Regions from separate parts of the Rhizobium sp. NZLR8 genome, predicted to be linked through region 3. Evidence: riboswitches for the same ligand, from Rfam matches in the RefSeq annotation. Region 3 holds a riboswitch; each other region holds the start of a gene.
What was found. Region 3 has a riboswitch for thiamine pyrophosphate ahead of HJB89_RS14850 (YkoF family thiamine/hydroxymethylpyrimidine-binding protein). Riboswitches for the same ligand answer to the same signal wherever they lie in the genome.
Positions count from the first base shown of each region.

Region 1 (10,178 bases), on a different contig from region 3:
CGAATCGCCGCAGTAACATTGAGGCCCGTGGACGTACCGACCAGCAATCCTTCCTCCCGTGCCAATCGGTGACACATAGCGCGTGCTTCCTCCTCCGGAATGCTGCGCGCTTCGTCATAGAGATCTTGATTGAGCAAAGGCGGAACGAAGCCTACCCCTATGCCCTCGACGTGGTGGGTTCCGGCCCAACCTTTCGATATGACAGGTGAAGAGGCCGGCTCCAGAACCACGATGCGAATCGACGCTGAGCGCGACTTCAGAATCCTTGCCACGCCCATTGTCATCCCGGCCACACCAACTGCGCCACAGAAGGCGTCGATACCGTCTGGAAATTGTGTGACCAACTCATGGCCGATCTCCTCGTAGCCAATCAAGGCGTCGCGGTTGTTAAATTGGTCCGAATAATAGCAGTCCGACCGGTTGGAGACCTCCCGGGCGTGACGGATCATAGACGGAATTAGATCGGCCGAAATCTCGCCGGACGGGCTGTGGATCAGATCAACGGTTGCGCCAAAGCTGCCCATGGTACGCAACTTCTCCATGGCAAAGGCGTTTGAAGAAGCCACGATGAGATGATAGCCTTTCACCGCGCAAACGAAGGCGAGCGAGGACCCCGTGCTTCCCCCACTCGCCTCGACTACTGTCATTCCTGGCTTCAAATCTCCGCGGCGCTCAGCCTCTTCGATGATGGACTTTGCCATGCGGTCTTTATACGAGCCCGTCGGGTTGAAATACTCGAGCTTCACAAAGACTTGAGCGCTCCCGTCCGGTACGACGCGACGCAGGCGTACGACCGGTGTATTGCCAATAGCGTTGAGCGCAGTATTGGGCAAGCCACCCGGGTGAACCGCGTGTTGAGTTTTCGATGGGCGTCAAACCGATGCAAACACCCAACGAGATCATACAGCGGATTCCCACGAAGTTTCCCAAGAGACTGCTGAACCTTGGAATCGAGCCGCACGCGATGATGCCGAATTTGCGAGCGGAAGAACTGCGCCAGCCGCGCCATTCCCCTTGAAGAGTCAGCTGGTTGTCAAACATCACAGCCGAGGTTCCCTGCCCTACCCTTGAAAACTGTGCCCGAGTTGAACAGCATCCCATTGAAGCGCGACCCGTGAGTTGCTGCACCCACCTTCCTTGAGGAGGTAGAGCCGTGGAAAAAGCTGTTCAACGATGTCAGCGCGGCGCATCGCATATCTTTTCTAGAATCCCTAGAGCGGATGCGGTCCTTCGAATCCTCGACGCGTCGAAATCCGCGTCGTTCTCCAGAGCTGTCACCTCTGCCACAGTCAGACCAGTGGTTTCTGCGACGTCGTCCAGCGAATAGCCGCGAGCCAGGCGAGCTTCTGCAAGCAGAGCGCCAACGGACGGGGCAACTGGCGATTTCGCAATCTTCGAGACCATGTTCATGTCGATTAAGGCTCCTTTTGGCAGCCGGAAAACGTGCATCCGTTTTCTAGTTCCACCGCTGCCGACCGCGTCCGGCAACGGACAGTTTCTTCGAATTCCGCGGGCGCACTTTCTATCAGTTTGTGCAGCGGAGTACAGGTCTGACGCGATGAAGGGCGGACAACCCTTGCGTAGCAGCCGACGAGAGGTAACCCAAGCTCCCAACTGCGGCGCACACTCACGACGGCCGACAAGTAGCTTCCGATCTGGCAGGAGCGTTCGCCCCGGTCGGGAAGCTCGTAGGGAGTGATGCACTGATCATTCCCGAGCGGAGAACGATGGACAAACAATTCGAGAGTTGCCTCGGCGCGATACGCTCATGGCCCGCAGGTTCGGCCAGAGCCTGTGAGAAACCTGCCGGGCGCTGTTGATCGGCCGTCGTCGTGAAGAGATCGCCTGAGAACGGCGCATCGGGATCAAGCGCACCCTGAGCTCAAGGGTCGTTCATCTTTAAGGATTTGAGGAACTTTGAGCGCCCGAAAAGAGGATGCGGACAAAGCCCGCATCCTCTTAGCGTTCGCCTCAGTTCTTGGTGACGAAGTCCTTGACGTTGGCAGGCGTCACGAGCTGGAAGGGAATGTAGACCTTCTTTTCGATCTTTTCGCCCTTGGCGAGCTTGAGCGCTGCATCGAGCGAGCCCTTGCCCTGGCCGGCGGCATCCTGGAACACCGTGACGTCGAGATCACCCGCCTGCATGGCGGCAAGCGCGTCCTGCGTGGCGTCGACGCCGCCGACGACAACCTTGGTCATATCCTTGCCGGCTGCCTTCAGCGCCTGGATGGCGCCGATCGCCATTTCGTCGTTGTTGGAGATCACGGCGTCGAATTCGATGCCGCTGGAGAGCCAGTTGGTCATCAGGTCGGCGCCCTGGGTACGGTCCCAGTTCGCCGTCTGCTCTTCGACGATCTCCAGACCCTTGCATTCATCCGTCTTGATGACGTCATGAACGTCCTGGGTCCGCATGCGCGCAGCCTGGTTGGAGAGCTCGCCCATGATGACGACGGCCTTGCCCTTGCCGCCGAGAATACGGCAGATCTCCTTGGTTTCCAGCGTGCCGGATTCCTGCTCGTTCGAAGCGACGAAGGCCTGCTTCTCCGGCAGCGTGTCGACGTTGACCGGCTGACGGTTGACGTAAACCAGCGGAATGCCGGCATCGGCCGCAAGCTTCGACATTGCCGTGGTCGCATCGGTATCGACAGGGTTGACGATGATTGCATCGACCTTGGAGGCGATGAAATTCTGGATCTGGCTCTGCTGCTTGGAAACGTCGTTTTGTGCGTCTTCGACCTGCAGCGTCACACCGCTGAGTGTCTTTGCATAATCGGTCATGCCGTTGCGCAGAACCGTCAGGAAATTGTCGTCGAATTTCGCCATCGAGACGCCGACAGTTTCTGCGTGAGCCGCCGTCGACATGACGAGCGCCATCGCAGTGCCCAGGATAAACTTTTTCATTTTACTTCCTCCACAAAGCGGTGCCCGGCTGCACCCTCCTCACGCCGGGTTTTCAGCACGCTGGCCGAAAACAATTACCAGGGCCGCCAGAAAAAGGCCGAACATCTCCATAAGATATCAAGACGATCTCGATGCTGACGACCAGCCTCCCCTTCGCCGCTACGTTGACTCGCGCGAACCCCAAATTTTTTGGTGCCTGATTTGATGATTTAAGTTCGCAGTCTTCAACAGCGCCAATGTCGAGCGTCTTTCACAGATGACACCACAATGATGCAAAGCCGACACATGCCATATTGTCCAATCTCTTCGTCAGCTCTCGCGTGATCGCGAGGCAACGTGACGCAGTTTTGGTAAGCTTCTATCTATTTCACTTTGAGGTCCATTCATCGTTGTTTGTGAAGTCTCTCATTCTTGAAAGAATCGTCGTCGTGAATGAGAGAACCCCATCAGTACCCGGTTTTTTTCAGGAATATCGAACCCGATGGCAGGAGAGATTAACAAGAGCGGCGGCGCCGCAATGGACCGGGCAGTCGCTGAACTGGGCCGGTCGAGGCGGCAACTCTACACTCGCCCTCGCAGACCTCCTGGCTCCGGCGCAGACCTCTCCGGAGAGGTCGTTGGCGACGACATGTCATCTGCACTTGTCGATGCAATTTTATTGCATGACCATGTCCAATCGCTGGCAATAGGGACCCTGTCAGCGTCAGCGTCCGACTCCTTGAATCGACGGTCGACTTCCGCGCGTTCCTCTCCGCTACCGCTTTAAGCTCCGAGAAGAAGTGATGCATTGAGACAGCAAACTCTACAAATGCGATCGGCGACGACCGCGGGCGTTGGTGCACAGATCTGGAATTGAACGGATGGGGATCTTTGAAACGGCTGATCATGCCGAGGCTGCCTTGCGGCGGACGAATTTCGGGCGTGCGCAGTCAAGCATGCGATTGAGAACGGCGCAGCCGATGACGCCTTCGGTCTGCTGACCAGGTCGCGACCTCGCCCGCAGACGCCGCCCGATGATGGACTTTTATCGCCCGATTGCCGTTTCGACCAGCGAGCGTTTGCCGTAGCCGTTAGAGAGTTGCCATTTCATGCGGCCCCCAAAGGCATGAAATGCGATATATATAGAAGTATATGCAATAATATATTGCATAACTCACGGGTTTCTCACAATAGAAAATAAGATCTGCCATATTGGAAACGATATACTTTTAAATATATCCGACACATCTGTTGCGTTGCTTGTCGTTTTCATCAAGTGTCCTGTTATGATGAGTTACGACAGTGCAACAGGAAAATTCTTTCCCATGAATGCTGAAATCTTGCCGGCGACATCATCCTCCGGAAGGTTTGCACAAGGAGCGCGATGACATGGATCACCAAAAGAAATCAGACAAGCGCCTTGGCTACTCGCATCTGCGGTTGGCAACCATCGACGGCGTGTCGCTGCCTGGTCTACAATTGTCACTCGACCGGCAGGAGGGCTCTGTGTCGACGAAGAAGACCTTTTTCGAACAATTGCTCCTGGATTTTGCTTTCGGTTGCTACCTATTTTATCCGATCCAGCTGTATGAACATCCCGCAACGAGCGAGAGGACGACAAAGGCGCTAAACCGTTAAGTGAAAGTTACGATATGTAATTGGCAGAATTTGGACCGGCCGCCACGTTCCTCCTTTGAAAGCCACGTCTATCGGGTTTCCATATTTCAGGAAGGAAGCGCCGGCTCAGTCGCCAACGCTTGCAAACTCCAACAACAGGTCGGCGCGCGGATGGAGGATATCATGGACGACCTTGATGCGACGCAAGCAAAGGACGGCTCGGGCACACAGGCTTCAACAGGTAGGAGCACGGCAGGAACATCGGAAGATGGTAAGAAAGCCTATTGGGAACCCGACCGTTACCCGGTACACGCAAGGCGCAGTTCAAATCTCTCTGCCGGTAATCAAATACGCTGACAACGCGCGCTCGCCTGCCAAAATCAAAGAAATTTGACGCGCAGGGTTAGCCCATCAAATTTACTGCAGAAAGGATTCGTTCTCCGTGTCATTTTGTTCTTCGAAACGCATTCGCATCGCCGCACTTGCAGCGACTGCCATCGTGCTGGGCACCCAGATCGCAATTGCGCAAGAACCGTCTATAGGGTCTCAGTGGCTGAACTCGCCGACATCTCGAGTAGAAGCGCTTGCGGTCCTTCAGACCTTGAATGCCAATCTCCTGAGTAACGCCAGTGCTACGTTGACCCTTGATCGCTGGTGCGCCGCGCACAAGCTCGCACCGGAAGGTTCTAAGATTGTAGCTCAGCGTGTGGGCGGGCAAGACAAGCCGGCCGATGAGCACATCCGCGAACTTCTGACCGTCGGCCCCGGTGAACTGATCGCCTATCGCCGCGTCCGCCTGGTCTGCGGCGACCGCGTCTTGTCGGAAGCCGACAATTGGTATGTACCCGCAAAATTAACTGCAGAGATGAATCAGGCGTTGAAGACCAGCGATATCGCGTTTGGCAGAGCCGTTCAGGCTCTTAATTTCACTCGCACAAACCTGTCTGCCAAGTTGCTCTGGTCCCCTCTATCCGAAGGCTGGGACATGGAGGGCTTAACAGCGCATGAAACAGGTCCCCTTACCCTGCCGCCGTTCCTGCTCGAACATCGTGCCGTACTGAAACTTCGAGATGGCACGCCGTTTAGCGCCTTGGTCGAAAGCTACACGGACAAAGTACTAGACTTTCCAGTTCCGCGCCTGCTTGCTCAATAGCGCTTCGGTAGCTCAGCATACTTGCTGAACTGCGCGGGACGAAAATCGACAGCCACTGCATGCGACAAAAGCGCCTGCCTTGCCGAAGCGTGTCGGTCGGGCGATTGCCCTTGTCGATTCGTTGAGCGCGGCGACCACGCACGATAGCCTAAGTGCAACCCGGATCCCAAGCCATGGCAGATTGTGGCTTGACAGTCTACTCGGCAAGCCTCTACCCTTTTTCGCATTCACCAGGGGGGTCCCGGCAAGGGGCTGAGATACTGCTATCGCGCGCAGTGACCCGTTGAACCTGATCCAGTTCATACTGGCGTAGGGACGGTGCAAGCGCTCGAAGGCAGTGGATTCACGTGTGGAATCCATGCCGGCGTCTTTTCATCATTCCGGCTGAGGACTGGGTCTCCAATCGAAAACTTGGAGCCTCAAACCATGAATATCGCCGCCACCCCAACCGTCACCACCGGCCCCTTGCCGTCATCCAGGAAGATCTACATTCGGGGGGACATCCATCCCGACATTTGCGTGCCGATGCGCGAAATCAGCCTGCATCCGACATCGGGCGAGCCGCCCGTTGTCGTCTACGACTCGTCCGGCCCCTATACGACCGAGGGCACCGAGATCCGTATCGAACAGGGGCTGCCCTCACTGCGACGTGACTGGGTTCTCGCCCGCGGCGACGTCGAGGCCTATAAGGGCCGCCATGTCCGTCCCGAAGACAACGGCTTTGCCAGCGGCGAAAGGCTGACGCCCGAATTCCCCGCGCTACGCCAGCCGCTGCGCGCAAAGGATGGCAGTGCAGTCACCCAACTCTCCTATGCGCGCGCCGGTATCATCACGCCGGAAATGGAGTTCATAGCCATCCGCGAAAACCTCGGCCGCAAGGCGCAGGCGGACGCCATAGTCCGCGACGGCGAGAGCTTCGGCGCCCACATTCCCGACCATGTGACGGCGGAATTCGTCCGGCAGGAAGTGGCGGCGGGTCGGGCGATCATCCCCGCCAACATCAACCATCCGGAAGCCGAACCGATGATCATCGGCCGCAATTTTCTGGTGAAGATCAACGCCAATATCGGCAACTCGGCCGTCACCTCATCGATGGCGGAGGAGGTTGAGAAGATGGTCTGGGCGGCCCGCTGGGGCGCCGATACCGTCATGGATCTCTCCACCGGCCGTAACATCCACAACATCCGCGAATGGATCATCCGCAATTCGCCGGTGCCGATCGGTACCGTGCCGCTCTATCAGGCGCTGGAGAAGGTCGAGGGCATTGCCGAGAACCTGACCTGGGAGGTGTATCGCGACACGCTGATCGAACAGGCCGAACAGGGCGTCGACTATTTCACCATCCATGCCGGCGTGCGGCTTCACTACCTCCCGCTCACCGTCAACCGCGTCACCGGCATTGTCTCGCGCGGCGGTTCGATCATGGCGAAGTGGTGTCTCCATCATCACCGCGAAAGCTTCCTCTACGAGCATTTCGAGGAGATCTGCGACATCTGCCGCGCCTATGACGTCTCCTTCTCGCTCGGCGATGGCCTGCGCCCCGGCTCGATCGCCGACGCGAATGATGCGGCGCAGTTCGCCGAACTAGAAACACTGGGAGAGCTGACCAAGATCGCCTGGGCGAAAGACTGCCAGGTGATGATCGAAGGCCCCGGCCATGTGCCGATGCACAAGATCAAGGAGAACATGGACAAGCAGCTCGAAGTCTGCGGCGAGGCGCCTTTCTACACGCTCGGGCCGCTGACGACCGATATCGCGCCGGGCTACGATCACATCACCTCTGGGATAGGCGCAGCCATGATCGGCTGGTTCGGCACGGCGATGCTCTGCTACGTCACGCCGAAGGAGCATCTCGGCCTTCCCGATCGCAACGACGTCAAGACCGGCGTTATCACCTACAAGATCGCGGCCCATGCCGCCGATCTCGCCAAGGGGCATCCGGCGGCACAGCTGCGCGACGACGCGGTCTCCCGCGCCCGTTTCGAATTCCGCTGGGAGGATCAGTTCAACCTCTCGCTGGACCCCGAAACCGCCCGCAGCTTCCACGACGAGACGCTGCCGAAGGAAGCCCATAAGGTGGCCCATTTCTGCTCCATGTGCGGCCCGAAATTCTGCTCCATGCGCATCTCGCACGATATCCGCGCCGAAGCGCAGAAGGAGGGGCTAGACGCGATGGCAGCGCGTTATCGCGAGGGCGGCGACCTCTATATGCCAGTTCAAACCCTGCAACATTCGGGCGAATGAGATGCGTGTGCTTGTCAAAGGGGCCGGCGTTGCGGGCCTGACGGTGGCGCATGAACTGCGCGCTCGAGATGCCGAGGTCACCGTGCTGGATCCTTATGACGGTTTCCTGCGTGCTGCTTCGTGGCTCGCGGGCGGAATGTTGGCGCCCTGGTGCGAGCGGGAGAGTGCTGATGACGCGGTACTCATGCGCGGTCTCACCGCCGCCGACAAATGGGAGGCAATGGTGCCGGGAGAGGTGCGACGAAACGGAACGCTCGTGGTCGCCTCGGCTCGCGATCTTGGTGAACTGCGACGCTTTGCCTGCCGCACGACGGGTTATGAATGGCTGGAAGAACCGGCGATCGCGGCGCTGGAACCCTCCATTGCCGGGCGGTTCCGGCACGGGCTGTTCTTTCGCCGCGAAGCCCATCTCGATCCCCGGCGAGTGTTGACTCTGCTGCGCACCAAGCTGACAGTTCAGGGGGTCACCTTCGTGGGCGAGAGCTCGCATGAGGAGAGCTTCGACAGTGTCGTCGATTGCACGGGCGCTGCGCAGATCGGCGAGGCCAAGGAGTTACGCGGCGTCCGCGGCGAAATGCTTTACCTTAGAAGCTTCGACGTGGATCTCTCCCGGCCGGTCCGCCTGCTCCATCCGCGTTTCCCCGTCTACATCGTCCCGCGTGGAGACGGTCTGTTCATGGTCGGCGCGACGATGATCGAGACGGAATTCGACGGGCCTATTGTCGCCCGTTCACTGATGGAACTGCTCAACGCTGCATACACGCTATTTCCGGCCTTTGCCGATGCAACCATAATCGAAACGGGTGTCGGAATCCGCCCAGCCTTTCCGGACAATCTTCCACGTGCAAGCCATCAGGCAAAGGTGATCTCGCTCAACGGCCTCTACCGTCACGGCTTTCTGCTCGCGCCAGCCATGGCGGCCGAGGCGGCTGAACTTGTCTTCAACCAACATACCACGGGAAGGAATGCCTCATGAAAGTGATCGTTAATGGCGAGGCCCAGGATGTCGCGGCTGAGACGCTGTCGGAGTTTTTAGTCCTGATGGAATACGAGGGTGACTGGCTGGCGACAGCCGTCAACGGTGAGCTGGTCCATCGAGAAGACCGGTTCGATCGTTCGCTCAACGACAATGACAGGATCGAAATCCTGTCGCCGATGCAAGGAGGCTGACGGATGCTGACGCTTTATGGATCCGAAATAAACTCCCGTCTGCTGCTCGGCACAGCGCGATACCCCTCTCCTGCCGTCCTCTCCGAGGCTGTCAGGCAATCGGCGACGGAAATAGTCACCGTCTCGCTTCGTCGTGAGATGTCTGGCGGCCGCACTGGGGGCGCCTTCTTCGAGATGATCCGCGCACTCGGCGTTCGTATCCTTCCCAACACTGCAGGTTGCCACAGCGTCGGGGAAGCGGTGCTGACCGCAAGGATGGCACGCGAGCTATTCGCCACCGACTGGATCAAGCTCGAGGTCATCGGCAACCATGATACGCTACAGCCGGATGTCTTCGGCCTCGTCGAGGCGGCTCGCATTCTCGTCAACGAAGGTTTCGAAGTCTTCCCGTACACGACCGACGATCTGGTCGTGGCCGAACGGCTGCTGGAGGCCGGCTGCAAGGTGCTGATGCCTTGGTGCGCTCCGATCGGCAGTGCCGCCGGGCCGCTCAATCCGACAGCGCTCAGAGCAATGCGGGCCCATTTCCCTGACGTGTCGCTGATCGTCGATGCCGGCATCGGTCGGCCGTCGCACGCAACTGCAGTCATGGAGCTCGGCTTCGATGCGGTTCTGCTCAACACCGCCGTTGCCGGCGCCGGAGATCCCGCCGCGATTGCAGCCGCCTTTGCCGCGGCAATCGCCGCCGGCAAGCAGGCCTTTGACGCTGGCGTGCTGGAGCCACGCGACATGGCCGTCCCCTCCACGCCGGTGATCGGAAAGGCGGTGTTCACATGAAGCTCGATCCATTCTACCTGATCGTCGACAGCGCCGAGTGGATTGCCCGGCTGGTACCGCTTGGCGTCAAGCTGGTGCAGTTGCGCATCAAGGATCGTCCGGAGACTGAACTACGCGCCGAGATCCGTCGCGCAGTAGCAGTCTGCGCTGAACATCAATCTCAGCTGGTCGTCAACGACCACTGGCGGCTTGCGATCGAGGAAGGTTGCGGCTTCGTACACCTCGGCCAGGAGGATCTTGCGACAGCGGACCTCGACGCGATCCGAGCGAGTGGCCTGAAACTCGGCCTCTCAACGCACGACGAACGCGAGCTGGAAACCGCACTGGCAGCGAGGCC
Region 1 covers NZ_JABDVY010000021.1:92,601-102,778, reverse strand. The annotation lists gene HJB89_RS30735 (PLP-dependent cysteine synthase family protein) at 1-833, opposite strand, end outside; gene HJB89_RS30730 (RodZ family helix-turn-helix domain-containing protein) at 1,177-1,410, opposite strand; gene HJB89_RS30725 (sugar ABC transporter substrate-binding protein) at 1,972-2,901, opposite strand; partial or broken gene HJB89_RS30720 (IS5/IS1182 family transposase) at 3,785-4,000, opposite strand; gene HJB89_RS30715 (hypothetical protein) at 4,270-4,518, shown strand; gene HJB89_RS30710 (hypothetical protein) at 4,940-5,650, shown strand; TPP riboswitch at 5,873-5,984, shown strand; gene thiC (phosphomethylpyrimidine synthase ThiC) at 6,077-7,894, shown strand; gene thiO (glycine oxidase ThiO) at 7,896-8,870, shown strand; gene thiS (sulfur carrier protein ThiS) at 8,867-9,064, shown strand; gene HJB89_RS30690 (thiazole synthase) at 9,068-9,841, shown strand; gene HJB89_RS30685 (thiamine phosphate synthase) at 9,838-10,178, shown strand, end outside.
Region 1: linked by a shared signal. The riboswitch ahead of thiC (phosphomethylpyrimidine synthase ThiC) and the one ahead of HJB89_RS14850 (YkoF family thiamine/hydroxymethylpyrimidine-binding protein) in region 3 are both predicted to bind thiamine pyrophosphate.

Region 2 (10,178 bases), on a different contig from region 3:
CCAGAGCGCGGCGCGCTTCTTCGGGTCGACCTCGGCGGTGAAGGCATCGACGGCGGCCTTGCGGGCCGGCGTATCCCACCAGCCGGGCGAGCTGGTCGAAAGCGAGCCGATCAGGGCCGGCTCCGGCAGGAACGGGCTGTGGGTGATGTAGATATCCCAGAGCTTCGGATCGGTGCGGCGCTGAGTCAGCGTCGCCCAGTCCACCACCTGCATATCGACGGTGAAGCCGGCAAGCTTCAGATATTCTGCGGCGACCTGCGCCATCTTATAGTGGAATTCGTACTGCCGGCTGGTCAGGATGCGGATCGGCTCGCCATTATAACCGGCCTTCTTGGCAGCAGCGGCCGCCCCTTCCGGATCCGCGAGATTATAGGCGCCTTCGACGCCGGCATCGGTCGACCAGGAAAAGGACTTCGGATAGATGGCGCCGTCGAGCGCATAGAAATCCTTGCTGCCGAAAGCGGCGGCCAGCATGTCTTCCATGCTGAGTGCCTGGCGAATCGCCTTGCGGACCTCGACATTCCCAGCAACACCTTCCTTCGTGTTGAAGACGAAGACCGGATAGCCGAAGGGCTTCAACATGACCGGCTGCGAGGCAGTCGACGCCTTCACCTTGTCGTAGGATTCGACGGCGATCGAATCGACATAATCATACTGGCCGGAGACGGCGGCTTCGACACGGGTGTTCGGATCGGGCACCGGCACGAAGCGGATTTCATCGAGATATTGATGGCGGGCGCCGCCATAGCCATTGCTGTCGCCGTCACGGGACTTGTAGCCATCGAAGCGGACGAGCTGGATATACTGGTCGGCCTTGCGCTCCTTCAGCATATAGGGACCGGTGCCGATGAACTCCTTCATCGGCTCGTCCTGTTTTTCCGAGGGAATGATGATCGCCGCCGAATTATTGAAGGCAAGCAGCGAAGTCAGCGGCGCATAGGGCTGCTTCAGCGTGATTGTGACGGTCGAAGGATCGACAGCAGTGATCTTGTCGATGAAGCCCGACACCTGCTTGCCGCGCGAGGCGATCTTCATCCAGCGGGTCAGCGAGGCGACCACATCGTCCGAGGTCATGTCGCTATTGTCGTGGAACTTGATGCCGGTCCTGAGCTTGATCGTATAAGTTTTGCCATCGGCGCTGATCTCAGGCAGGCTTTCGGCCAGCAGCGGCGTGACGTTCCAGCTCTTGTCGAAAGTGTAGAGCGTTTCGAAAATATGCTGGGTGACAATGCCGACGAGATCGGCCGTCGACGACATCGGATCAAGCGTCGGCGGCTCGCCGATCGTCGCGACATTGATGACGCCGCCCTTTTCCTGGGCAAGCAGGGTCGAGGGCAGGGCGACAAGCGCGGTGCCAAGGAGAAATGCGACAAGTGTTTTCATGTGAGGGCTCCCGGTCAAGTTCCACAATTATGTAATCACTCTTTTTGTAAAAGAATAAGAGCTGGATTGATCCTGTCAAGCGTGGGTGACCGATTATGCCTCTGCCGGGATACCGGAACGCGAGAAAACACAATCTTCGGCTGCGCCCTGCACGAAGGCTGCGCATTATGCCAAGCACACGGATGGTCAGGCTTCAGCGGAACGGGAGAAAAGAATGAACATCAATTTCAAGGGCGGAAAATGGCTGAACGAACCGGCCAGCTGGCACGCCGACGACACCGCCCTCACCCTGACGACCGATGAAAAAACCGATTTCTGGCGGGAAACCCATTACGGCTTCACCCGCGACAGCGGCCATTTCCTCGCCTTTCCCACGGCAGAGAGCTTCACCGCCCAGATCCGCATCCAGGGCGAATTCCGCACCCTCTACGACCAGGCTGGCCTGATGGTGCGCCTCGACGGGAAACGCTGGGTAAAAACAGGCGTGGAATTCACCGACGGCGAAGCTTTCCTCAGCACCGTCGTCACCGACGGCAGGTCCGACTGGTCGGTGTCACAACCCTTCAAGGGACTCGAAGATTTCCACATCCGCGTCACCCTCGCCAACGGCGCCCTGCGCATCCAGACCTCTTGCGACGGGAGCCGCTGGCCGCTGCTGCGGCTAGCGCCCTTCCCGGCCGCCGACGGTTACGAGGTCGGGCCGATGGCCTGCACGCCGGAGCGCAGCGGGTTGACGGTGCGCTTTTCGGAGTTCTCGATCGGGTTGGCGATTGCGACGGATCTTCATGATTTGAGTTAGACGCTATTATAAGATTCTCTGCGGACACGATCTGGGGTGATCCACGAATGTTGGCCGTTCTATTCGTTGCCCCTGCTGTAAATGCCACACAAATAGGACTGTCATTTTCGAGATGACATCCGCCCCATTCTCTGCGAAAAAGAGCGCGATGAGAGACAGGGGCGCCCGTCGACAGACGGGCTGAGAAGCACCCTTCGAACCTGAACCGGATAATGCCGGCGGAGGGAGTCGCTCGGGGTCGCGGCACTGCCGTACGAATGACCCCGTGCCCGCCCCCGCCTGAAAGGGGCCACATGCAGACCAGGACCACACCAGGAGCCATGCTGAAGGCGATGCGCGAAAAGCCGCCGCTCGTTCAGTGCATCACCAATTACGTCGCCATGAACATTGCCGCAAATGTTCTGCTGGCCGCCGGCGCCTCGCCCGCCATGGTGCATGCCGCAGAGGAAGCCGGCGAATTCGCCGGCATCGCCAATGCGCTGACGGTCAACATCGGCACGCTGTCGCCGCAATGGATCGACGGCATGCAGGCGGCGGCGAAGGCAGCGACCTCAGCCGGCAAACCCTGGGTGCTCGATCCGGTCGCCCATTATGCCACGGCTTTCCGCCGCGATGCGGTCGCCGGTCTGCTGGCGCTCAAGCCCACGATCATCCGTGGCAATGCCTCCGAGATCATCGCGCTCGCCGGCGGCGAGAGCCGCGGCCAGGGCGTCGACAGCCGCGATCCGGTTGAACAGGCGGAAGGTTCGGCGCGATGGCTCGCCGAGCGCCAGCAGGCGGTCGTCGCCGTCACCGGTGCAGTCGATTTCGTCACCGATGGGGAGCGGGCGGTGCGGATCACAGGCGGATCGGCCTTGATGCCGCAGGTCACCGCCCTCGGCTGCTCGCTCACCTGCCTCGTCGGCGCCTTTGCCGCCACAGTGCCCGAGGATATGTTCGGGGCGACGGTCGCAGCCCTTGCAACCTTCGCCATCGCCGGCGAAGAGGCAGCACTCGGTGCGGCCGGTCCCGGCTCCTTCGCCTGGCGCTTCCTCGATGCGCTGAACGCGCTTGACGCCGAAACGCTCGATGCCAGGGCCAGGATATGGGCCGCATGAAGACCTTCGATCTTTCGCTCTATCTCGTCCTCGACCCCGATCTCTGCGCCGGGATCGGCATGGTCGAGACCGCCCGCCTTGCCGTTGCCGGCGGCGCGACAATGGTGCAACTGCGCGACAAACATGCCGGCACGACCGGGATGATCGAGACCGGACGCGCGTTGAAACAGGCGCTTGATGGCACCGGCGCCCTGCTCATCGTCAACGACGATGTCGAGGCGGCTATCGCCATCGGCGCCGACGGCCTGCATATCGGCCAGGAAGACATGGATGCGGCGAGAGCGCGCAAGATGATCGGCCCCGGAATGATCCTCGGCCTGTCGGTCGAGACCGAGGCGCTCGCCGCTGCCGTCGATCCCAGCCTCGTCGATTATACCGGCGTCGGCCCGGTGTTTGCGACGCCGACCAAGGCCGACCACAAGCAGCCGATCGGCTTTGAGGGCCTGGCAAGGCTGGTGGCGGCTTCGCCGGTGCCGTCGGTTGCGATCGGCGGCCTGAAGGCAGAGCATGTGGCCGAAGTCTTTGACGCGGGCGCCAAGGGGCTTGCCGTCGTCTCCACCATCTGCGGCACGCCGGACCCTGAAGCCGCCGCTCGCCGCATCGCCGGAGAAATCCGAAAGGCCCGCGCATGATCCGCAACGTCCTCTCCATCGCCGGCTCCGATCCCTCGGGCGGCGCCGGCATCCAGGCCGATCTCAAGGCCTTTTCCGCTCGCGGCGTCTACGGCATGGCGGTACTGACCGCGCTGACGGCGCAGAACACTCAAGGTGTCACCGGGGTGCATCTGGTGCCGCCGCAATTCGTCGCCGACCAGATCAACGCCGTCTTTGCCGATGTGCGCGTCGATGCCGTCAAGATCGGCATGATCGCCAATGCCGGCATCGCCGATGCCGTCGCCAACGCGCTTGTTGCCGCACTGGCCGACCGGCGCAGCATCCCCATCGTCATCGACCCCGTCATGATCGCCAAGGGCGGCGCCGCCCTGCTGGCACCCGAAGCGGTCGACGTGCTGACCAGCCGGCTGCTGCCGCTGGCGACACTTCTGACCCCGAACCTGCCGGAGGCCGCCGCCCTGCTGCACCAGCCGGTGGCGACAAACCGGTCTCACATGGCGGCGCAGGCCGAGCAGCTGCGCGCGCTCGGCCCGGCGGCCGTGCTGGTCAAGGGCGGTCATCTCGACAGCGACGACAGCCCCGACGTGCTTGCCACAGCCGACGGCCTGCACTGGTTCGAAGCCAGACGCGAGCCGACCAAGAACACCCACGGCACCGGCTGCACGCTGTCGAGCGCGTTGGCGGCAGAGCTTGCCAAGGGCGCCTCGGTGTCTGAGGCCGTCGCCATCGCCAAGGATTACCTCGCCGGCGCGGTCGCGGCATCAGGAAGCCTCACCGTCGGCTCCGGCCACGGCCCGGTGCAGCATTTTCATGCGCTCTGGAGAGTCGAGGGATAAGCGCGCACATCGACGCACGCTTCCATCGAAACGGCTCGGGCTCGCGCCCCGAGCCGTTTTTGCGTTCGGCAACTACCTTGCTTTGAAAGCAGGAGCGTAACGGCGAGCAGCGTTGCGACCCATCTGAAAAATCCCTGTTGACAAGCCCAGCCAGATCGCCAAATCTATGTCATTAAAAGGGGATATATTCCGTAATAGAGGAATATCAGGAGGAGTGACGGGTGCCAGACCTGCTTGTGAGCTTATACTCCACACAGCTTGCCGATCTGAAGCGGAAAGCCGACGATGTCAGCGTTTCCATCCGCCCGGCCCTTCCCCCGGAATTGCATCTCGTCGTCAACTGGGTTCGCGAAAACTTCAGCGAAAACTGGGCGAGCGAAGTTGCAATCGCCTTCACGCGTCAGCCTGTTGCCTGCCTGATCGCCGTCGACGGCGGCAAGCTCAAGGGCTTTGCCTGCTATGACACGACGGCGCGCGGCTTCTTCGGCCCGACCGGCGTCGACCGCCAAGCGCGCGGCAAGGGCATCGGGCTCGCCCTTTTTTCCGCCTGCCTTCAGGCGATGAAGACGCTCGGTCACGCCTATGCCTTCATCGGCGATGCCGGCCCGGTCGATTTCTACGCCGGGACCGCCGGCGCCATCGTCATCCCCGCCCCCGACAAGGGCATTTACGAAGGCATGCTGAGAAGCATGCCGAAATGACCATCTGATCCCGGAGTTACAGAATTGTCCTCGACCCCGCTCGCCCTTTTCGTCGGCCTTCCGAATCCCGCGATTTCGGATGATGAATTCGCCCTCTTCCGCGAGACCAATCCGCTCGGCCTCTTCGTCGGCCGGCGCAACCAGCGCGAGCCGGAACAGACCAGGCGCCTGATCGAACGCTTTCGGCAAGCCGTCGGCCGCGACGATGCGCCTGTCTTCACCGACCAGGAAGGCGGCCGCGTCCAGCATCTCGATGCCGGGCCTTGGCCGCTTTTCCGCAGCTTCGGCCAGTTTGCCGAACTTGCCCGCCGCGATTTCGATCTCGGCAAAAAAGCACTGCGCCTTTCCTCCCAGGCCATGGGCGCGATGATGACGGAACTCGGTCTTTCCAGCGGCTGCTCGCCCGTTCTCGATCTCGTCTTCGAGACGACGAGCGCGGTCATCGGCGCCCGCTCTTTCGGCCCGGATCCCGATGTCATCGCCGCCCTCGGCCGCGAGGTGGTCAATGGCCTGCTCGAGACCGGCAACATGCCTGTGATCAAGCACATTCCCGGCCATGGCCGTGCGACGCTTGACTCCCACAAGGAGCGCCCGCTGGTCGACGCCTCCCGCGCGACGCTCACTGCGACCGATTTCAAGCCCTTCGTCGCGCTGAAGGATACGCCCTGGGCGATGGTCGCCCATGTCGTCTACTCGGCCTATGACGCGGAGCTGCCGGCCTCCGTCTCACCTGTCATGCACGACGTCATCCGCAACGACATCGGCTATGACGGCGTGCTGATTTCCGACTGCATCTTCATGGAGTCGCTCGCCGGCACCCTGCCGGAACGCGTCAGGCAGGTGCTCGACGCCGGCTTCGACATCGCCCTCCACAGCCATGGCGACATTGCCGAAAGCGAGGCCGCCGCCAAGGCCGCCCGGCCGCTGACGGACGCCGCGCTGCAACGGATCGCCGCCGGCAAGGGCCGCCTCGGCAATCTCAAGGTCGACGTCCGCGCCGCCCATGCTGAAGTCGAAGACATGTTTGCAAGCGCGCTGGTCTCCTGACCGGCGCATCTCTCATCGTATAAAAAAGGGGAATAAGACATGAAAAAATATCTTCTTGCCGCCGCTGCGCTGACGCTGCTTTCGGGCTCTGCCCTGGCGCAGACGATCCTGACGGCAAATATCGAACCGGCGACGACCTGGGTTCGCAACTTCAATCCGTTCAACCAGACCTCGTCGCGCCAGTCGACGCTCGATTTCATCTACGAGCCGCTGGTTATCTTCAATCGCTTCGACAGCAACAAACCGGTTTATCGCCTGGCCGAAAGCTTCAAGCTCTCCGACGATCTGAAGAGCATCGATTTCAAGCTGCGTCCGAACCTGAAATGGTCGGACGGTAAGCCGCTGACCGCAGCCGACGTCAAGTTCACCTATGATTATCTAAAGAAATTCCCGGCGCTCGACTTCGTCAGCATCTGGACCTTCATCACCGACGTGCAAGCCGTCGACGGCCAGACGGTGCGCTTCACGCTCGCCAATCCGAGCTCGCTCGCCGCCGAGCAGATCTCGCAACTGCCGATCGTTCCCGAATATGTCTGGAAGGACGTCGCCGATCCGGTCACTTTCGCCAATGAGACGCCGGTCGGCAGCGGCCCGCTGACTGAGGTGCCGCGCTTCACCGGCCAGACTTACGACCAGTGCCGCAATCCGAATTACTGGGACAACGCGCATCTGAAGGTCGATTGCATGCGCTTCCCGCAGCTTGCCGACAACAACCAGATGCTGACGGCGACGGCCGACGGCACGCTCGACTGGGGCGTCTCCTTCATTCCCGATATCGACAATGTCTACGTCTCCAAGGACCCGGCGCATTTCCACTACTGGTATTCGCCGAGCAGCATGGTCGCCTTCCTGTTCAACCTGGACACGGCGAACGAGAACAACAAGAAGGCCTTCAACGATCTGAAGTTCCGTCGTGCCGTCTCGATGGCACTCGACCGCAAGACGATGATCGATGTCGCCGGCTACGGCTATCCGACGCTGAACGAAGACCCCGGCCTGATGGGCGAGCTTTACAAGAGCTGGGCGGATCCATCGGTCAAGGCCGACTTCGGCAAGTTCGCGACTTATGACGCCGATGCCGCCAAGGCGCTGCTCGACGAAGCGGGCTATAAGGACAAGGACGGCGACGGCCTCCGCGACAATCCCGATGGCAGCAAGATCTCCTTCTCGATCATCGTCCCGAGCGCCTGGACCGACTGGATCGACACCGTCAACCTCGCCGTCGAAGGCATGCAGGCAGTCGGCATCGACGCCAAGATCGAAACGCCTGAAGAAGCCGTCTGGACCGGCAACCTCATCAACGGCACCTTCGATGCGGCGATCAACAGCTTGCCGGCATCGGCCTCGCCCTATTATCCCTACAAGCGCGCCTTCAGCGCTTCGGACAAGGGCAAGACCCGCTTCACCGCGCAGCGCTGGTTCAATCCTGATGTCGAGAAGCTCGTCACCGAGTTCACCCAGACCGCCGATCTTGCCGAGCAGAAGGATGCGATGAACAAGGCGCAGCGCATCGTCGCCGAAAATATGCCCGTCATTCCGGTGTTCAACAATCCGAACTGGTATCAGTACAACACCAAGCGTTTCACAGGCTGGTCGACCAAGGAAAACCCCTTCGTCAATCCGTCGATCTCGCGGACCAACCCGGCACGCCTGCTCAACCTCTTGGCCCTCGAACCCGTCAAGTAAGCATCATCATCCCGGGAGCGGCGTCAGAGCATGATGCCGAAAACTGTAAGCGGTTTTCGGATGCTCATCTAGACGCGCCGCTCCCGTCACGACGGAGTTCCCATGGCTTTCCTGCTTCGCCGCCTCGTCTTTTACATGGCAGCCTTCATCGCGGCAGCGACGATCAATTTCTTCCTGCCGCGGCTGATGCCGGGCGATCCGGTGCAGATCATGTTCTCCAACGCCGGCACCGAATTGCCACCGGAAAGCCTGCAGGCGCTGAAGCTCACCTTCGGCTTCGTCGACGGCCCGCTCTGGCAACAGTATCTCACCTATCTCGGCAGCATCTTCACCGGCGATCTCGGCCGCTCGATCAAGTATTTCCCGCTGCCGGTCACATCGGTGCTCGGCCATGCTCTCATCTGGACCGTCGGCCTGATGGGCACAGCGACGATCATCAGTTTTGCACTTGGCACCCTGCTCGGCATCGCCGCCGCCTGGCGCCGCGGCAGCAGGTTCGACGTTATCGTCTCCGTCGGCGCGATTTTCGCGACCTCGGTGCCGGCCGTCGTCACCTCGCTGATCGTGCTCTTCATTTTCGGCTTCACGCTCGGCTGGTTTCCGAACGGCTACGCCGCCGATCCATCGCTCGATCCAGCCTTCAGCCTGCAATATCTCGGCAGCGTCGCCTATCACGGCATCCTGCCGATGGTGACGCTCTGCACGGTGCTGATCGGCGGCTTCACCGTCACCATGCGCAACAACATGATCAACCTGCTCGGTGAGGACTATATCGTTATGGCCCGCGCCAAGGGACTTTCCGACCGACATGTGATGCTCTGGTACGCCGCCCGCAACGCCCTGCTGCCGACCGTCTCCAGTCTCGCCATCGCCATCGGCACCATCCTCGGCGGCTCGCTGGTGACGGAGGTCGTCTATAACTATCCCGGCCTCGGCAACATTCTCTACCAGGCGATCCTCGCCCGCGATTACCCTGTCATCCAGGGCCAGCTCCTCATCATGACTGCGACCATGCTGATTGCCAATTTCATCGTCGACGTCAGCTATATGCTGCTTGACCCGCGGCTGAAGGGAGCGTGAGATGATGACCCTACTTCGAAACCGCAAGGCGCTCACCGGCCTCGTCATCATCGCCGTCATCATCATCATCGCGATCGCCGCACCGCTGCTGACGCAATATGATCCCGCCGCCCGCACCGGGCGGCCGCACCAGCCGCCGTCGCTCGACCATATCCTCGGCACCACCCGCATCGGCCAGGATGTCTTTGCCCGGCTGATTTACGGCGCCCGCACCTCGCTTGCCGTCGGCTTCGGCGCCGGCCTGCTGATCACTCTTGTCGGCACCGCGCTCGGCATCATCTCCGGTTATCGCGGCGGCAGAACCGACGAGGTGATCAGCTTCTTCACCAATATGGTGCTGGTCGTTCCCAACCTGCCGCTGCTGCTGGTGCTGGCCGCCTTCATCGGCCAGGCAAGCCCGCTCGTCATCGCCCTCATCCTTGGCGCCACCTCCTGGGCCTGGGGCGCACGCGTCACCCGCGCCGAAACGCTCTCCGTCAAGCACAAGGATTTCATCAAATCGGCCGAGATGATGGGCGAGCCGCAATGGCGGATCATGACCTTCGAGATCTTTCCCAACGTGATTTCGATCGTCGGCATCAATTTCATCGGCAGCGTCATCTTCGCGATCATCACCGAGGCGACGCTGGAGTTTCTCGGCCTCGGCGATCCCCGCGCGATCTCGTGGGGTACAATGCTCTACAATGCCCAGAAGGCCTCGGCCCTTTCGGTCGGTGCATGGTGGGATATTCTCACCCCCTGCTTCGCGCTCGCCTTCCTCGGCATCGGCATGTCGCTGTTGAACTTCGCCGTCGACGAGATCGCCAATCCGCGGCTGCGCACCGGCAATCACCTGAAGCGCTGGTCCCTGCTCGTCCGTTCCGGGGAGGGCCGCCTGTGACGCAGCCGTTGCTTTCGGTGAGGAACCTCACCATCGACTATATCGGCGAGGAGAA
Region 2 covers NZ_JABDVY010000001.1:542,584-552,761, reverse strand. The annotation lists gene HJB89_RS02650 (ABC transporter substrate-binding protein) at 1-1,383, opposite strand, end outside; gene HJB89_RS02645 (DUF1349 domain-containing protein) at 1,598-2,182, shown strand; TPP riboswitch at 2,330-2,426, shown strand; gene thiM (hydroxyethylthiazole kinase) at 2,476-3,279, shown strand; gene thiE (thiamine phosphate synthase) at 3,276-3,911, shown strand; gene thiD (bifunctional hydroxymethylpyrimidine kinase/phosphomethylpyrimidine kinase) at 3,908-4,729, shown strand; gene HJB89_RS02625 (GNAT family N-acetyltransferase) at 4,951-5,430, shown strand; gene HJB89_RS02620 (glycoside hydrolase family 3 N-terminal domain-containing protein) at 5,455-6,477, shown strand; gene HJB89_RS02615 (ABC transporter substrate-binding protein) at 6,517-8,163, shown strand; gene HJB89_RS02610 (ABC transporter permease) at 8,266-9,243, shown strand; gene HJB89_RS02605 (ABC transporter permease) at 9,245-10,123, shown strand; gene HJB89_RS02600 (ABC transporter ATP-binding protein) at 10,120-10,178, shown strand, end outside.
Region 2: linked by a shared signal. The riboswitch ahead of thiM (hydroxyethylthiazole kinase) and the one ahead of HJB89_RS14850 (YkoF family thiamine/hydroxymethylpyrimidine-binding protein) in region 3 are both predicted to bind thiamine pyrophosphate.

Region 3 (10,178 bases):
TAGGGATTGGACTCGTCCTTCGGCATCCATTTCAGATTGATGTCGCCATTGCTGCGCGCCTTGACGTGGTTGTCGCCCTCGTAGCCGTAGCGCACATCGCGCAGGCCGACGGCACCAGCCATGTCCTGCAATTCGCAATCGCCGTTGGCAGCGCAGGTCAGACAGTCGAGCGGATGGTCGGAAATATAGAGTTCCATCACGCCGCGGCGGATGTCCTTCAGCCGACCCGTCTGCGTATGCACCACCATGTTTGCCGCCACCGGGGTCGTGCAGGAGGCAGGTGTGCCGTTGCGTCCCTCGATCTCGACGAGGCAGAGCCGGCAGGAGCCGAAAGCGTCGACCATATCGGTGGCACAGAGCTTCGGCACCTTGATGCCGGCCTCCATCGAGGCCCGCATGATGGAGGTACCTTCCGGCACGTTGATCTGCTGCCCATCGATGGTGAGCGTCACCATCGCCTCGGATTTCGAAGCCGGGGTGCCGTAGTCGATTTCATGGATGAGCGACATGGTCGGCCTCTTGTACGGAAGTGGAAATGCGCGATGCAGGAAAGAGTGTGGGTGCGACGTGAGATGTCATCACTCAGCCGCCTCCACCATCGGCGCCGGCGAAAAATCCTCCGGGAAATGCGTCATCGCACTCACGACGGGATAAGGCGTGAAACCGCCGAGCGCACAGAGCGAACCGAACTTCATCGTGTTGCAGAGATCGGCAAGCAGCGCCCGGTTCTTCTCCGGCTCGATGCCTTGGGCGATCTTGTCGGCCGTCTCGACGCCGCGTGTCGAGCCGATGCGGCAGGGCGTGCACTTGCCGCAGCTTTCGATTGCGCAGAATTCCATGGCGAAACGCGCCTGCTTCAGCATATCGGCGGTGTCGTCGAAGACGACGATGCCGGCATGGCCGATCAACCCGTCCTTGGCGGCGAAGGATTCATAATCGAACGGCGTGTCGAACAGCGCCCGCGGGAAATAGGCACCAAGCGGCCCGCCGACCTGCACGGCCTTGACCGGTCGCCCCGTCGCCGTGCCGCCGCCGATCCCGTCGACGATATCTCCGAGCGAAAGACCGAAGGCCGTTTCATAAAGCCCGCCATATCTGACATTGCCGGCGATCTGCAGCGGAATGGTGCCACGCGAGCGGCCCATGCCGAAATCGCGATAGAATGCGGCACCCTTTTCCATGATCACCGGCACGGAGGCGAGCGAGATCACGTTGTTGATGACGGTAGGACAGTTAAACAGCCCCTGATGCGCCGGCAGCGGCGGCTTGGCGCGCACGACGCCGCGCTTGCCTTCGAGGCTGTTCAGCAGCGCCGTTTCCTCGCCGCAGACATAGGCGCCGGCCCCGATGCGCACCTCGATATCGAAGGCACGGCCGGAGCCGAGCACCGATAGGCCGAGAATAGCGGCCTGGCGCGCGATGCCGACAGCCTCGCTCATCACCGCGATCGCATGCGGATATTCCGACCGCGTGTAGACGTAACCTTTCGTCGCTCCGGTGGCGAGGCCTGATATCGCCATGCCCTCGATCAGCACGAAGGGATCACCCTCCATGATCATCCGGTCGGCAAAAGTGCCGCTGTCGCCCTCATCGGCATTGCAAACGATATATTTGCGTTCGCCGGCGGCATCGAGAACGGTCTTCCACTTGATGCCTGTGGGAAAGCCGGCGCCGCCCCGTCCGCGCAGGCCGGAATCGGTGACTTCCTTGACGACCTCGGCTGGTGACATCGAAACGGCGCGGCGAAGACCGGCAAGACCGCCATGCGCCTCGTAATCGGCGAGCGAAAGCGGATCGGTGATGCCGCAGCGGGCAAAGGTCAGGCGGGTCTGTCCTTTGAGGAACGGGAGGTCTTCAACCTCCCCGAGACAGAGCGGGTGATCGCCACCATCAGCCATCCCGGCGTCGAACAGGCCAGGCACATCCTTTGCCTTCACCGGCCCGTAGCCGATCCGCTTGCCGGCAAGCTCGATCTCGACCAGCGGCTCCAGCCAGAACATTCCGCGCGAGCCGTTGCGCACGATCTCGGCATCGAGGCCGCGGGCGGCGATCTCCTGGGCAATCGCCTTTGCCACCATCTCGGCCCCGAGCGCCAGCGCTGCGGCATCGCGCGGAACATATATCCTGACCGTCATCGGCGTGCCTCCGCGACAAGTTCCGCGGCCAACTGATCGTCGATCCGGCCATAGACCTCGCCATCGAGCATCGCCGCCGGCGCGCAGGCGCAGAGCCCGAGACAGTAGACCGGCTCCAGCGTCACGGCGCCATCGAGCGTCGTCTGATGGAAATCGATGCCGAGCAGCGTCTTGAGGCGTTCGGCCAGCGCATCGCCGCCCATCGACTGACAGGCTTCGGCGCGACAGAGCTTCAGCACATGCCGCCCAGTGGGATGGTCGCGATAATCGTGATAGAAGGTCATCACGCCATGCACCTCGGCGCGGGAGAGGTTCAATTCCTCTGCAATAACAGGCAGGGCTTCCGGCGGCACATAGCCGAATTCTTCCTGAACCTGATGCAGAATGGGAAGCAGCGGCCCTTCGAGAAAGCGAAGATCGGCGATGATGGAACGGGTGCGCGTTGTGATATCGCCTTCGGCGATATGAATGGTCATAAGGTAGCTCTCCCAGCGGCTAGAGCATTTCCGTTTTTCTTCGAATCACGAAAATGCTCTATCTCTTTGTTTTTACGCAATTCCGAACGCAAAACCGCTTCACACTTTTGCTGGAATTGCTCTAGCGCGTTGCGGAATGGGCGCGCTCCCCCAGCCGAACGCTATTCCGCAAGCAACATCTCAGGGAAGCCGCCGGCAATCAATAAAGCTATCTCGTGGATCGATAGGTTTTTTCTATCAGAGTTCTTCATCCTGCACGAGCACCCGCGCTTCGTGCAGCAAGGCCGACACGAGCGGCGTAAACGGCTCGCGATACGGCGCGACAAGCCCGACCAGATGATGCGCCTCCGGCTCGACGATCGGGATCATCCGAATTTCCACTGGAAATCCAAAGGATTTCGCGACGTTGCGCGGCATGATGCTCGCCCAGCGCCCGGTCCTGACATGCGAGAACAGCACGATCATCGAGTTGGATTCGAGCGTCGGATGTACCGTGGCGCCGGCTTCCGTCAGGTGCCGGTTGATGATGCGACGGTTCTGCATGTCGGCCGTCAATAGACAAAGCCGAAGATCACCAACCTCGCGCCAGGTCACGTTGTCGCGATCAGACAAAGGGCTGCCTGCAGCCGTGATCAGATTATAGCGCTCGGCATAAAGCGGAACCGTCGTAACACGGCCGAGCGGTTCGTTTTCGAGATAGGTGATGCCGGCATCAATTTCGAGATTCTCGAGCATGCTCAGCACCTGCAGCGAATTGCGCGAGACGATCGAGAAGGTCACGCCGGGGTGCCGTTCCTGAAAAGGCGTGGTGATACGCGAAAGCATGGCAAGCGCGGTCGGAATGGCGGCGAGGCGAATGTGGCCGGAAAGGCCGCGGCGCGCGGCGCGCATCTCTTCGCGCATGGTGCGGGCATCGCCGACGATGCGCCGGGCCCATTCCAGCACGCGCTGGCCTTCCGGCGTCAGCCCCTGGAACCGCGAGCCGCGCTGCACCAGCATGACGCCCAATTGATCCTCGAGCTGCCGGATAGCCGCCGAGAGCGTCGGCTGCGAGATCCCGCACTCCTCGGCGGCACGGCCGAAGTGCTTTTCATTGGCAAGGGCGATAAAAAATTCCAGCTTGTCGATCATCCGGTCTCCCGCGACATTTCGCGTCCGGCCTCATCTTCGACATAGCAGCCGTGCTTCGCAAGGGCGGGTACTAATGCATGCCGCCAAAAGTGTGCAGCGGTTTTGGGACGACGACATGCATAAAACAAAGAATTAAAGCGCGTCGCATGAATCAAGTTTTATGCGACGCGCTTTAACAGTTTTCCGCAGCCGGAAAAAGATCGAACAGCGATTCGAGAAAACCCAGCACGTTGACATTGCCGATGCTGTAATAAACCTGCCTGCCCTGACGGCGCGTATTGACCAGGCCTTCGAGCCTCAAACGCGCAAGTTGCTGCGAGACCATCGCCTGCTGTATGCCGAGAATATTTTCGATTTCACCGACCGTTCGCTCCTCTTTCGCCAGTATGCAGAGGATCAGAAGTCGGGTGTGATGCGCCAAAGCTTTCAGCAGGTCGCTCGCTTCATGGGCTTTTCCAGCGAGTTTATGCAACTCCTGGCCGGTCATACCCGGCTCCGGTTTAGGCAACGGCATTCGATATCTCGGAAGGAGGCGGTGAGGTAGATCAGTACAATAGCATATTCGCACAAGCGAATTGGTCAATAGTGATGAAATGCCAAAAAAGGTCCAAGTAAATCAGCAGATAAGCTGTCCGCCATTGATCTCGATCACCTGGCCGGTGATGTATCCCGAGAGTGAGGGAGCTGCCAGGAACAGATAGGCGGGAGCGCAATCCTCCGCCGTGCCGAGTCGCTGCAGGGGGATGGATTTCCGGGTCTGCTCCAGCTTTTCTTTGGAGGAATAGCGCTCGTGGAAATCCGTCTCGATCGTTCCCGGCGAGACGCAGTTGACGCGGATGCCATCCGGGGCAAGCTCGCGGGCGAGCGCCTTGGAATAGGTCGCAACAAAGGCCTTCGAGGCCGAATATATCGAAGAGCCGGGGCTTCCGCCGGTCAGCGCCGAAATCGAAACAGTGTTGATGACGGCAGCGCCCTCGGCCGCCTTCAATGCCGGCAGCAATGCCCGCGTCAGCGCCACCACCGAAGTCTGGTTGAGCCGTATGACTGCCTCATATTCTGCGTCGGTCAGCGTGGCAGCGGGAAACCGGCCAAGCATGGTGCCGGCATTGTTGACGAGCACATGCACCCTGTCGAAGAAAGCGAGGACATCGTCGGCAAATTGCGCCGCCCCACCGATGGCGGAGAAATCGGCGTGCAGCAGCAGCGCCCGTCTTTCCGATTCAGCGGTCAGCAGGAAATCCGGCAGATCCCGTCCCGGCTTGCGCCCGGTATGGACAATCACCTTCGCGCCGCAGTCCAGAAACTGCCGGGCGACTTCAAGGCCGATGCCGCGGCCGGCGCCGGTCACGACGACATTGCGATTTTCGAACAATCTGGGATGAAACACGAAGCCGTCCTCCTCGCGGACAGTGCCGCCGGTTGCGTCACTCGCCCTTAACATATGAGCGCACCGACCGAAAGAAAGGCGCGCACCGATCTTTCCGGGGAAAACCAGGACTAGTTTTCGGCCTCCAGAAGCCGCGCACCCGGCCCTTCCTTGCCAAGCCGGTCGCAGGGATTACGCAGCGGACAGCTTTCGATCGACAGGCAGCCGCAACCGATGCAGCCGGTCAATCGGTCGCGCAACAGGCTGAGCCGCCTGATTCGCGCGTCGAGATCATCCTTCCAGCGCGCCGACAGCGTCTGCCAGTCGGCAACGGTCGGCGTTCGTCCCTGCGGCAGGGACTCGAACGCTGACTGGATTTCCGAAAGCGGAATGCCGACACGCTGCGCCACCTTGATGATGCCGAGACGGCGAAGCACATCGCGCCCATAGCGCCGCTGGTTGCCGCGGGAGCGGATGCTCGAGATCAACCCTTTGGTCTCGTAAAAATGCAGCGCCGAGACGGCGAGGCCGCTGCGCTCCGCCACTTCACCGACTGTCAGGAGCCTGCCGAGCGGCGTCGCAGGAATCGTATCCATCGCCTATTGACCTCAATATTAGTTGAGGTTTTATACCTGTTGCTCCTGCAATCGTAAAGTCCAATCGCAACAAGGAGCGACACATGAAAACACCCACCAGGCTGGCGGTCATCTACGGGAGCACGAGGGAAGCATCTGCGACCGGGTGGTCAAGTGGCTGACGGAGGAGCTCATCCGCTTCCCGCAATTCGATATCGACATCATCGACCCGCTGGATTTTGCGCTGCCGACCACCCGCGAATTGGCACATCCCGAAATCGCCAGGCTCGCCGAGCGGCTCGGCATGGCGGACGCGTTCATCATCGTCACGCCGGAATACAATCACAGCTTCACCGCCTCGCTGAAATTCGTCATCGATTTCTTCTTCGAGCCTTGGCAGGGCAAGCCGGTCGCCTTCGTTTCCTATGGCGGTATTTCCGGCGGCCTGCGCGCGGTAGAGCAGCTGCGCCTCGTCTTTGCCGAACTCCACGCCGTCACGATCCGCGATTCGGTCAGCTTCGCTGCGCCATGGAACCGCTTCGACGCGGAAGGCAGGCTCGACACTCCCGACGACGCGCTGCGCTTGCTCGGCCGAATGATGGCAAGGCTGGAATGGTGGACACGGGCGCTCGCCACCGCCCGTATCGATCGTCCCTATGCCGATATCGCCGCCTGAGACAGAAAGCTCCGGTTCCGTTCCCAGCAGGTACGGAACCTCTGGGAACACCCGGGCAGGACCTCGGTCCGGGTGTTGTCCGTCATATCAGGTTCATTCCGACCACGCGGACGGGTCTGCAATTTTGCGGTTGCGGGAAGAAAACCGCGATGATAGTTTCCGCCGAAATAACAGGGGAGCTCCGTATCGCCGGGGCTGAGATGCGAGGCGCAAGCCTCTGGACCCTTCAAAGCTGATCTGGGTAATGCCAGCGGAGCGAGGTTCAGATGTTCTCAGGCGCACAAGTGTCACTCTATCCGATGTCCGGCAATTTCGTCGGCATCATTCTCGATGCCGTCAAGGCGTTCGACCCCTATCGCGACCGGCTTCGCATCGAGACCGATGATATCTCCACCCTGCTGGTCGGCCCGCCTGATGTCCTCTTCGCGGCCATGCGCGATCTTTTCGTCGTCGCCGCCAATACCGGCGAGCATTGCGTGCTGTCCGCCGCGGTCTCACGCGGCTGCCCAGGTGAGCCCGACGACGCCATCTGCGGCGTCAAGCCCTCTGCCGGCCGGGCGGAGCCGCTTGCCGACCGGATTACATCAGCCCTTGCCGCCGTTGAAACCACCACGGAGACCGGACAGCCGGCGGCCGCGCAATTCTCGCTCTACGTCATGGGAACCGGCAGCCATATGGACGAGATCTATGGCTGCATCGATTTCTTGAAGCGCTCCGGCACCTTCGACCACGCCAAGAATTTCTGTACCCGGCTGGGGGGAGATGCCGGCGCCGTCTTCGCGACCATTCATGAGGCCTTCTATCGCTTCGGCGACCCGGTGGGACACGTGACGCTCGACATCACGGTCTCCGCCAATACAGCGCCGCGCGTCTTAGCAGACGCGCAAGGGACGCCGTAACACTTTAAATTGCTGCATAATTTTCCCTTAAATCGATTCCGATTTAAGGAATTATGCAGTGCCCGACGAAAGCCTGAAATCGAACGCTGATGACATCGCCACAACCATCGGATTCGCGCCTTGCCGCGCTCCGCGCCGCTCTCTACCGGGGCATACCGGCCTTTCTCGCGGGCTGCGCGTTTTTGGCGGCATGGGAACTCTATGTCGATCTTTCCGGCATCAAACCTTCCATCCTGCCGGCGCCTTCGCGCATTGTCATCCAGGGCTGGCTGAACCGTGAGGCGCTAATATCAAACACCTGGCCGACGCTGGGTGCGACACTCGGCGGTTTCGCGCTGTCGCTTGCCTTCGCCTTCGCCGCTTCGATCCTGATGGATTTCGTGTCTTTCATGCGCCGGGCATTGCTACCGATTTTCATCGCCAGCCAGACGCTGCCGCTGGTGGCGATCGCGCCCCTTGTCGTCCTCTGGTTCGGTTTCGGCCTGTTGCCGAAGATCCTGCTGGTGGCGCTCGTCACCTTCTTTCCGCTGTTGGTCGCCCTGCTGCAGGGCTATCAATCGACCGACCGCGACATCGCCGAATTGCTGAACTCGATGAAGGCGAGCCGCTGGCGGATTTTCCGCCTGGCGCGGCTTCCCTCCGCGCTGCCCTATTTCTTCGCCGGCCTCAGGATCTCGATCACCTATGCCGTCGTCGGCGCGATCTTTGCCGAATATGCCGGCGCCGCCCGCGGCCTCGGCATCTATATCCTCAACGCCAAGAACAATTTCCGCCCCGATCTCGTGCTTGCCGCCGTCGTCATCAGCGCCGCGCTCACACTCTGCCTCTTCGGGCTGACGCTATTGATCCAGCGCCTCGTCATGCCCTGGCAACGATCCCAGGAGTCGCGGCGATGAGCGATACGATGGTCGAACTGCGCAACATCTCGAAGTCCTTCGACGGCATGAAGGTGCTGGGCGATATTTCGCTCACTGTGGCAAACGGCGAGTTCGTTTCGATCGTCGGCCCGTCCGGCTCAGGAAAGTCGACGGTGCTCCGATTGCTGACACAGGCGCTTCGCCCCGATTCCGGCACCGTGCTTTTCAAGGACGCGCCGCTGGAACGGGCGCCGCATTCATTCGCCTTCATGCCGCAGCGCGATGCGCTGATGCCCTGGCGCCGGATCATCGACAATGCGGCACTTGGCCTCGAAGTGCGTGGCATGAGCCGCCGCGCTGCCCGCGCCACTGTGGCGCCACTGTTTGAGCGCTTCGGCCTTGCCGGTTTTGAACACCATTATCCATCCGAACTATCAGGCGGCATGCGCCAGCGCGCCGCCCTGCTGCGCACTGTCGTCCAGACCCAGGACATGCTGCTGCTCGACGAGCCGTTCGGCGCGCTCGACGCGCTGACGCGCACACAGATCCAGGAATGGCTGCAGAGCATGTGGACCGAACACCGCTGGACGGCGCTGCTGATCACCCACGACGTCCGCGAGGCCGTGTTCCTCTCCGACCGGATCTACGTGCTTTCGGCCCGCCCGGCGCGTATCATCCGCGAATTCCACGTTCCCCTGCCCCGTCCGAGAAGCCTTGCCGATCTCGGCTCGCCGGCGGCCCAGGCGATCGAAACCGAAATCCTGCAAACACTGCTTCATCCGCTCGAACAGGATGATTTTAGGCCGGTCGGCTTAAAATCTGAATCCTGTTCTACATTATAGAGTTAGAGCATGATGTCGTGAGAAAACCGCTCACACTTTTCGGCATCATGCTCTAGAGACCTGAGGAGGTCACCATGCTGCTTCTCACCCGTCGCCAGACGATCTTAGCCGCCATCGCCGCAAGCCTTGCCGGCCGCCCGGCCTTCGGCCAGTCAGCGCCCGCAAAGGTGCGCATGGCGCTCGATTGGACACCCAACACCAACCATATCGGCATCTATGTCGCCAAGGCGAGGGGCTTCTATACCGCCGCCGGCCTCGACGTCGAGATCCTTCCCTATGCCGACACCAGCGCCGGAACGCTGGTGTCGAACGGCGTCGCCGATTTCGGCATCAGCAGCGAGATCGAGGCCCTCATGCAGCGCGCCGCCGGCGGCGACGTGAAGATGGTCTACGGCGTCGTCCAGACCGAAACAGCGCGCCTTATCTACAAGGGCGGACGCGACGACATCAAAAGCCCTAGAGATCTCGACGGCAAGACCTATGGCGGCTTCGGCGGAACCTGGGAGAGCGCTTTGATCTCCGCGATGATCCGCAACGATGGCGGCAAAGGCGAGGTCAAGACCGTCACGCTCGGCACTTCCGCCTACGAGGCGCTGGACAATGGCTCGATCGATTTCACACTGGAGATCTACACCTGGGAAGGCATCGCCGCCGAGCTGGAAAAACGCAAGATCGGCCGCTTCCACTATGCCGACTATGGCGTTCCCGACGAACAGACGACGGTCATCGTCTCCAGCGACGCCTATCTCTCGGCAAATCAGGAAAATGCCCGCGCTTTCATTCAGGCAACGCGAAAGGGTTATGCCTATTCCGTCGATCATCCCGACGAAGCCTGCGCGCTGCTGATATCAGGAAGCAACGGCGCGCTGATGAACACGGAACTGGTGAAAGCTTCGCAGAAGGCATTGATCGACGGACACTTCCTGAAGTCCGAGGCCGGCGTAATCGGCACCCTCGACCCGGCCAAGGCCGATGCCATCGGCGGCTTCCTGGTCGCGAACGGCATCCTGGTCGACGCGAATGGCGCCGTACTCAAGGAGAAGCCGGACTTCTCCGCCTATTATACCAACGAACTGCTGGCCTGAGCCATTCCCGCCTTGCCCATCGCGGTTTTCCGCGGAAAAGCCCTTGGGCACTGCATAATTTCTTAAATCGGAATCGATATAAGAAAAAATTATGCAGTTATTCAAAGTGTTACAGTGCCACGCGTCTGAAAGGCGC
Region 3 covers NZ_JABDVY010000005.1:376,478-386,655, reverse strand. The annotation lists gene fdhF (formate dehydrogenase subunit alpha) at 1-509, opposite strand, end outside; gene HJB89_RS14885 (NADH-quinone oxidoreductase subunit NuoF) at 579-2,135, opposite strand; gene HJB89_RS14880 (formate dehydrogenase subunit gamma) at 2,132-2,611, opposite strand; gene HJB89_RS14875 (LysR family transcriptional regulator) at 2,849-3,742, opposite strand; gene HJB89_RS14870 (helix-turn-helix transcriptional regulator) at 3,915-4,256, opposite strand; gene HJB89_RS14865 (SDR family NAD(P)-dependent oxidoreductase) at 4,359-5,129, opposite strand; gene soxR (redox-sensitive transcriptional activator SoxR) at 5,240-5,704, opposite strand; partial or broken gene HJB89_RS14855 (NADPH-dependent FMN reductase) at 5,788-6,359, shown strand; TPP riboswitch at 6,522-6,635, shown strand; gene HJB89_RS14850 (YkoF family thiamine/hydroxymethylpyrimidine-binding protein) at 6,626-7,258, shown strand; gene HJB89_RS14845 (ABC transporter permease) at 7,348-8,154, shown strand; gene HJB89_RS14840 (ABC transporter ATP-binding protein) at 8,151-8,957, shown strand; gene HJB89_RS14835 (ABC transporter substrate-binding protein) at 9,032-10,042, shown strand.